DNA from 2 places in the Buttiauxella sp. JUb87 genome. Region 1 is predicted to be linked to the other one. Evidence: predicted binding sites of a transcription regulator. Region 1 holds the regulator's gene; the other holds the start of a gene.
The links. Region 1 encodes CRP, which controls carbon source genes, mostly activating them, when cyclic AMP is high. Its sites were predicted from a motif close to ATGTGANNNNNNTCACAT; they were not measured.
Positions count from the first base shown of each region.

Region 2: EC843_RS12535 (nucleoside-specific channel-forming protein Tsx) is a predicted target of CRP. The motif match lies at 1,443-1,460, and genes of this name have one in related genera.

Region 1 covers NZ_SNVY01000002.1:45,054-49,240, forward strand. The annotation lists gene EC843_RS08615 (phosphoribulokinase) at 31-915, shown strand; gene EC843_RS08620 (OsmC family protein) at 933-1,337, opposite strand; gene crp (cAMP-activated global transcriptional regulator CRP) at 1,651-2,283, shown strand; gene EC843_RS08630 (YccS/YhfK family putative transporter) at 2,375-4,187, shown strand, end outside.
Region 2 covers NZ_SNVY01000003.1:90,164-94,350, reverse strand. The annotation lists gene nrdR (transcriptional regulator NrdR) at 1-116, opposite strand, end outside; gene EC843_RS12545 (DUF3251 domain-containing protein) at 268-828, shown strand; gene EC843_RS12535 (nucleoside-specific channel-forming protein Tsx) at 1,713-2,606, shown strand; gene EC843_RS12530 (YafY family protein) at 2,643-3,359, opposite strand; gene EC843_RS12525 (VOC family protein) at 3,432-3,797, opposite strand; gene secF (protein translocase subunit SecF) at 3,938-4,187, opposite strand, start outside.

The DNA of each region.
Region 1 (4,187 bases):
ACTTGTGATTACCCATGGAGTTGTTGCCTTATGTCAGCCAAACATCCGGTTATTGCCGTAACAGGTTCCAGCGGCGCGGGAACGACCACCACCAGCCTTGCCTTCCGCAAAATATTCCAGCAACTCAACCTGCGCGCTGCCGAAGTTGAAGGTGACAGCTTCCATCGTTTCACGCGTCCTGAAATGGATATGGCTATTCGTAAAGCACGCGACTTAGGCCGCCATATCAGTTACTTCGGTCCGGAAGCGAATGACTTCGGCCTGCTGGAACAAACGTTTATCGAGTACGGAAAAACCGGGCAAGGTAAATCGCGTAAGTATCTTCATACCTATGACGAAGCCGTCCCCTGGAACCAAATTCCTGGGACGTTTACACCATGGCAATCGCTGCCTGAACCGACCGATGTGTTGTTCTATGAAGGATTGCATGGTGGAGTCGTCACCCCACAGCACGATGTGGCGAATGCCGTCGACTTGCTGGTTGGCGTAGTGCCGATTGTCAACCTGGAATGGATTCAAAAACTGGTGCGTGATACCAGCGAACGTGGGCATTCCCGGGAAGCGGTGATGGATTCAGTGGTGCGCTCAATGGACGACTACATCAATTACATCACGCCACAATTTTCACGCACGCACATTAACTTCCAGCGTGTCCCGACTGTAGATACCTCTAACCCGTTTGCTGCACGCGGAATTCCATCGCTGGATGAAAGTTTTGTGGTGATTCATTTTCGCGGGCTGGATGACATCGATTTCCCGTACTTGCTCGCCATGTTGCAAGGCTCATTCATTTCCCACATCAATACAATAGTGGTACCGGGCGGCAAAATGGGGCTGGCGATGGAGTTGATCATGACGCCGTTAGTGAAGCGTCTGGCAGAAGGACGAAATATCAATATTCAGGGCGGCGAGTAACCGCCCTGTTTTGCACACTAGCCTTCAATGACTTCGTAGCTGTGCGTGATATTTACGGCTTTTTCCAGCATCAGTGCAACAGAGCAATACTTCTCAGCAGATAAATCAACCGCGCGGGAAACCGCGTTATCTTTTAGCTCTTTGCCTGTCACGATGAAATGCAGATTGATGTGAGTAAAAAGACGAGGAGCTTCTTCGCGACGCTCAGAGGTCAATTTCACTTCGCAGTCAGTGACGTCGTAGCGGCCTTTTTGCAAAATAGAAACCACGTCGATTGCACTGCAACCCCCGGCAGCCATCAGTACCATTTCCATCGGGCTCGGTGCTTTATCGCCAGAATTACCGTCCATCAGAATCTGGTGTCCTGAAGCGGATTCACCAAGGAAAGTTAACCCTTCAACCCATTTCACACGTGCCTGCATGTTGCTTCTCCCATTGAAAAAATTACCTTCCAGAGTACGCGGATGCAGCAAAACTGGCAACGGAAGGCGACCTACGTCATGCTGAAACGAGACAATAGGAGACACCTGCCAAAAGCTATGCTAAAACAATCCGGATGCTACATTGATACATTGACGTAATGCATAGATGCAAAGGACGTCACTAATTACAGGCAGCAAGAATGACTTGCATGCCATCTCCCCAAAGTGGGGAATATTCTAATACTTGCAACGCCAGACAGGATGTTTAGCGTCCTGTCGTTGGTAGCCAGTTATAAACAGAGGATAACCGCGCATGGTGCTTGGCAAACCGCAAACAGACCCGACTCTCGAATGGTTCTTGTCCCATTGCCACATTCATAAGTATCCATCGAAGAGCACACTGATCCACCAGGGTGAAAAAGCAGAGACGCTGTATTACATCGTCAAGGGCTCTGTAGCTGTTCTGATCAAAGATGAAGAGGGCAAGGAAATGATCCTCTCCTATCTGAATCAGGGCGACTTTATTGGTGAGTTAGGGCTGTTCGAAGAAGGCCAGGAACGTAGTGCCTGGGTCCGTGCTAAATCTGCCTGTGAAGTGGCTGAAATTTCCTATAAAAAATTCCGCCAGCTGATCCAGGTAAACCCAGACATTCTGATGCGTCTTTCTTCCCAGATGGCTCGTCGTCTGCAAGTCACTTCTGAGAAAGTCGGTAACCTGGCATTCCTCGATGTGACTGGTCGTATCGCGCAGACACTGTTGAACCTGGCAAAACAGCCTGATGCAATGACTCACCCAGACGGTATGCAGATTAAAATTACCCGTCAGGAAATTGGTCAGATCGTCGGTTGTTCTCGTGAAACTGTCGGTCGTATCTTGAAAATGCTGGAAGATCAGAACCTGATCTCCGCTCACGGCAAAACGATCGTCGTTTACGGCACTCGTTAATTTCCGTTTCAAAAAAGGCGTGTTGCTTTATGGACACGCCTTTTTTTGTCTTTAAAATCCAAACACCTGCAACACAAAGTATGACAAGCATATGTGGAGAAGATTAATCTATCACCCTGAAGTTAACTATGCACTGCGGCAAACGCTGGTGCTGTGCCTTCCTGTGGGGATCGGTTTACTACTGGGGAATTTGCAGTTAGGTCTGCTTTTCTCGTTAGTGCCCGCTTGTTGCAACATTGCTGGTCTGGATACACCCCATAAGCGTTTTTTTAAACGCCTGATTGTTGGCGGCACTCTTTTTGCGACCAGCAGTTTAATCATGCAGCTTTTGCTGCTCTACACCGCGGTCCCATTGCCCATCATTCTTATGGTGATGGCGCTCTTGTTGGGCGTCACCGCTGAAATCAGCGCCCTGCACGCACGTTTGCTTCCGGCATCGCTGATTGCGGCCATCTTTACGCTAAGCATGGCCGGCAATATGCCTATCTGGAAGCCGATGGTGTTATATGTCTCCGGCACGATTTGGTACGGAGTCTTTAACTGGTTTTGGTTCTGGATGTGGCGTGAGCAGCCGCTGCGCGAAACGTTAAGCCTGCTCTATCGCCAATTGGCGGAGTACTGTGAAGCCAAATACGGCATGCTGACACAACATGCTGATCCCGAAACAGCGCTGCCTCCACTGCTGGCTCGCCAGCAAAAAGCCGTAGACCTGATCACCATCTGCTACCAACAGCTGCATATGCTGTCGGCAAATCAGCAGAACGGTTACAAACATTTGTTACGCTCTTTTCAGATAGCGTTAGATTTGCAAGAGCACATCTCCGTCAGTTTGCACCAGCCTGCCGAGGTGCAAAAACTTGTCGCGAAAAGCCATGCAGAAGCGGTTATTCGCTGGAATGCGCAGACCATTGCGGCACGCTTGCGCGTGTTGGCCGATGACATTCTCTACCATCGTTACCCACAGCGTTTTACGATGGAGAAACAAATTGAAGCCCTCGAGAAAATTGCTCGCCAGAATCCGGACAACCCGGTTGGGCAGTTTTGTCATTATCACTTCAGCCGTATCGCCCGCGTGCTGCGCATCCAACGCCCTCTGTACGCCCGTGATTTAATGGAAGACCGGCAGCGCCGTTTACCGCTGTGGGCAGCACTGAAAAGCTATTTGTCGTTGAAATCTGCCGCCCTGCGCAACGCCGCCCGACTAGGCGTAATGCTAACCATCGCCAGTCTTTTCGGGGCATTTTTACATCTGCCGAAACCCTACTGGATTTTAATGACGGTGATGTTCGTTACGCAAAACGGCTACGGCGCCACGCGGGTACGCATTCTGCACCGTTCGGCAGGGACCATTGCTGGCCTGGCGATTGCGGGTATCGCCCTGCACTTTCACTTCCCACAAAGCATTGCCCTGGCCGCGATGCTGGTCATTACGCTGGTCAGCTATTTGTTTATTCGCCAGAGCTATGGCTGGGCGACGATTGGTTTTACCGTGACGGCGGTATATACCCTGCAACTGCTCACACTCAGCGCCGAGCAATTTATCGTCCCGCGCTTGATTGATACTCTGCTCGGCTGTTTGATTGCCTTCGGCGGCATGGTTTGGCTGTGGCCGCAGTGGCAAAGCGGTTTGTTGCGCCAGAACGCCCACGACGCGCTTGAAAAAGACCAGGACGCGATTCGCCTGATTCTGAGCAACGATCCCGAACCCACGCCGCTAGCCTGGCAACGAATGAAGGTCAATCAAGCCCATAATGCGCTGTTTAACTCACTGAATCAGGCGATGCAGGAACCCGGTTTTAACTCGCATTACCTGGCAGATATGAAATTGTGGGTGACGCACAGCCAGTTTATTGTCGAGCACATCAACGCCATGACTACGCTTGCGCGCGAGCACAACATGCTGA
Region 2 (4,187 bases), on a different contig from region 1:
GTGAAACGTTCATTGCAAACCAGGCACTGACGGCGACGACGCACGGAAGACCCTTCGCCAACAAGACGGGAATCAATCACTTTGGTGTCTACTGCGAAACAGAATGGGCAATGCATGGCGCGTCCTGAAGGATTATTCAAATGAACAATAGTTTACCGCGAAGTGGCAGGAGTACAAAGGCAACGCCGCCTCATCCCGCGAAATATGACTTTTCAATGGCGAACAGCTACGCTTAAATCAGGACAAAACCTTAAGGAAAAACTATTCATGACAAAGAGTTACCTAAGAATTATCCTGGTTACCAGCCTGGTGAGTCTCAGTGCTTGTGCCCAACAAACTGAAGTGCGCCAGATGAAGAGCGAAGTGGGTTCATTGAATAAAGAGATGACACAACTCACTGACCAAACCGTCAAACTTACGCAGCAAAATGCGCTGAATGCCAAATCAACAACCGGCGTCTATTTATTACCCGGTTCAAAAACGCCAGCGCGCCTGAATAGCCAAATAGGCAATTTGCAAATGTCACTGAGCAGCATCACCCAGGAAGCGAACGGTAGCCGCGTCATGCTGATTATCAAAGGTGAATCCAACGATCCGCTGCCTGCTTTCACCGGCAAAGTCGAATGGGGGCAGATTCAAGGCACCACGGATAACTACCAGGAAGTTAACGTGCAATCGCAGCAATTCAATGCGCCTGCGAGTGTATTAGCGCCGAGTGATATCAGTATCCCGTTGCAGCTTTCCGGGCTCTCACCTAATCAACCAGGTTTTGTTCGTATTCATGACATTCAGCCTGTAGACCCTTCACAGGCATTGCCCGCGCAATAATAGCCACAACCCTCACGCTTGTGCCGTCTCTTAGTGACATCTCAGTGAGTTGGGAGACTGTTCCGTTCACTCGGTGTTCAGTGTTTTATATAGCCACTGAACCGGTGAACGTCTTAGGGTGACCACCGTCGTCACCCTAAGAACCCAGACTCCCGGCAAATCAATCGCCGCAAGCGGTAAACACCGTTTTTCACCCAACATTCGCGGTCGTTCGCGACTCGTTCCCGACGATCGCTCACTCACGTGGTTCCCGACCACGTGACCCCGATTGAAGGGTGAAAAACGACGCGATTGAAGCCGGAACCCAGGGTCAACGTCAAAGGCTAAAGACAGCACCGATCCGGTTTTGACCTTGTTCCCGGTATAAATTGCCCCGGTGTTCCCCATAAATCAGGGTTGAGCTGCCGGAGCAGCGAAAGAGAGCGATCGTCGGACAAAAATGTCAGGAACATTTTTGAACAACGCTTGCGTTGGCCACGAAGTGGTTCGGCACAGGGATGTGCCGAATATAAGAGACAGGTCTTTGCGGGGGTAACCCACAGTCACATCTACGATTTTTGTTACATCTACCTGGACGCTATGCGTTAAAAACCCTCTCATCACAGCATTAAATCTAGTGATCTTAATCACATAAACTTGTAACCAATTAGCTTCTGTTTGCTTAAATTGGCGATACAGGTAAAATCTCGCCCGTTTTTAATGTGCGCAAACGTGAACGCAATCGATTACGCATGCAGCGATAATGTGAAATGAAGCATATTTTTGTGAGCAGGGATTTCTATAATAGGCGCGTCAATAAGAAACCAGCTGAATGGTTGATGACTTTAGGTGATCACTCGCTCCCTGCCCTCACGGGAATCATGTAAAAAACAGTGGCATATAAAATGAAAAAAATTATTTTGGCGGCTAGCACCGTCCTGGCGCTTTCAAGTTCTTTCACGGCTCACGCCGAAGATACAAAAAATTCCGAATATGTTTCCGACTGGTGGCATCAAAGTGTCAACGTTGTGGGCAGCTACCACACCCGCTTTGGACCACAGATCACTAACGACGTGTATCTGGAATATGAAGCATTTGCCAAAAAAGATTGGTTAGATTTTTATGGCTACATCGATATTCCAAAAACTTTCGGTTGGGGTAACGGCAACGACAAAGGTATCTGGGACGACGGTTCACGTATGTTCATGGAGATCGAACCGCGCTTCTCTATTGATAAGCTGACCGGCACCAGCCTGGCATTTGGCCCATTCAAAGAGTGGTACATCGCCAACAACTATATCTATGATATGGGCGCGCACGGTAACGATGCCAGCAAACAAAACACCTGGTACATGGGTCTGGGCACCGATATCGACACCGGTCTGCCAATGAGCCTGTCTCTGAACGTGTATGCGAAATACCAGTGGCAGAACTATGGCGCATCCAACGAAAACCAGTGGGATGGCTACCGTTTTAAAGTGAAATACTTTGTACCGATTACCAGCCTGTGGGGTGGTAACCTGAGCTACATCGGCTTCACCAACTTTGACTGGGGTTCAGATCTGGGCGATGACAACTTCATCGACAATAACGGCAAACATGCGCGTACCAGCAACTCTATCGCTTCCAGCCATGTCCTGGCTCTAAACTACGATCACTGGCACTACTCAGTTGTTGCCCGTTACTGGCACAACGGTGGTCAGTGGGCAGATAACGCCAGCCTGAACTTCGGTGAAGGTGATTTCAACGTGCGCTCTACCGGTTGGGGTGGTTACTTAGTGGTTGGGTACAACTTCTGATAACCGTCTGAAGCTTTAGAAAAAGCCGATCTGCTCTTAGCCGATCGGCTTTTTTGTTTCCGGCAAACATCCTTCACTTTGCTGCAATTGGATAAAATGGGCCAATGAACGATCTGGCCGCTCTGAAAAGTATCGTCCTGTTGGATCTACCGATACACAGCGATCGAGTCGAAAACTGCGGTAATCCTCACGCACTTCGCACCAGGCGACTAGCAGCCATACCTCGCCCCAAAATGTCAGCCCAAGTGGATGGACATTCCTGTTCGACGTTCGCCCCTTCTCATCTTCATAACAAACATGAAGCACCTGTAACTCCCCGATTGCACGATGAAAAATATCAAACCAGGTCTTAACCTGCGGGTATTTGTTAAAGTCTGGCGAAATGATGCGGCAACGCTCCGCAACAACTCGCCGCTGCGGCGTCAGTACCCCAAGCAACTTTTCCTCTGCTGTGCCCGCCGCTTGCGCAAGTGTTTCACCACTCCACGTTTGCACTAAACGTATCGCCGCAACTAACGCTTCCACTTCACCAGGGGTGAACATCAACGGCGGCAAATCATAGCCGGGTAATAAGCGATAACCGCAGCCCGCTTCACCCTCAATGGGAACGCCAGACAGGGACAAATCACGAATATCACGGTAGATAGTACGCTCGGATACTTCGAGGCGTTCGGCAAGCAGAGCCGCCGTCGACAACCGACGTCCACGCAGAATTTGTACTATTTGAAAAAGGCGATCCGCTCTTCGGCTCATAGGTTTCTTTTGTGAACGATGTGATGCCTGCCAGCATAACCGGCAGGCGTTTTCTGTTCAGTATATCCGTACTCAAGACGGTTGATGTAAGCCAACCCGATTCCCTTCGCTGTCGGTGATGAGTGCAAAAGTACCAATGTCATCCGGTAATTCCTGCGGGCCGAACACACATTCGCCTCCGGCCTTGGCCACCCGTTCAAGCATGGCGCTTAAATCAGGCGCATGCAGGTAAACCACCGTGCCTTGCGCAGAAGGTTTAAACGCATCAGATTTTAGTAGTGCTCCACCGGGATTCGGCTTGGTATGTGGGAAGATTGCCATTTCCATTCCAGACATCGTTTCACGATGAAAATCAGTCGCGAAAACAGCCTCATAAAATGCTGTTGCACGTTCCAGATCCTGTACCGGGATTTCAAACCAATTGATGATAGTGCTCATGTTTAACTCCTCAATGATGATGTTCAACATTGAGTCTAACTAGCCCCTCCTGACAGCATACTGTCAGGAGACTTTTACTCAGACGAAAAAAAACCGCAGCACAATGGCTGCGGTTTTAGCTTCCAGCAAAACCCTAAAGGTTAAGGCAGAATCGATGGCTGATCCGCACCTTCTTTTTCCACTTTCTGCTGCAACATGTGCTCGCGCTTCATGCCCAGCTTCAACGCCAGCGCGGACGCGACGTAAATGGAAGAAACAGTACCGATAGAAACACCGATAAGCATCGTCAGGGAGAAGCCTTTCAGCATTGCCCCACCGAAGAGATACAACATCAGAATCACCACCAATGTGGTACCAGAGGTGATCAACGTACGATGCAGAGTCTGCGTC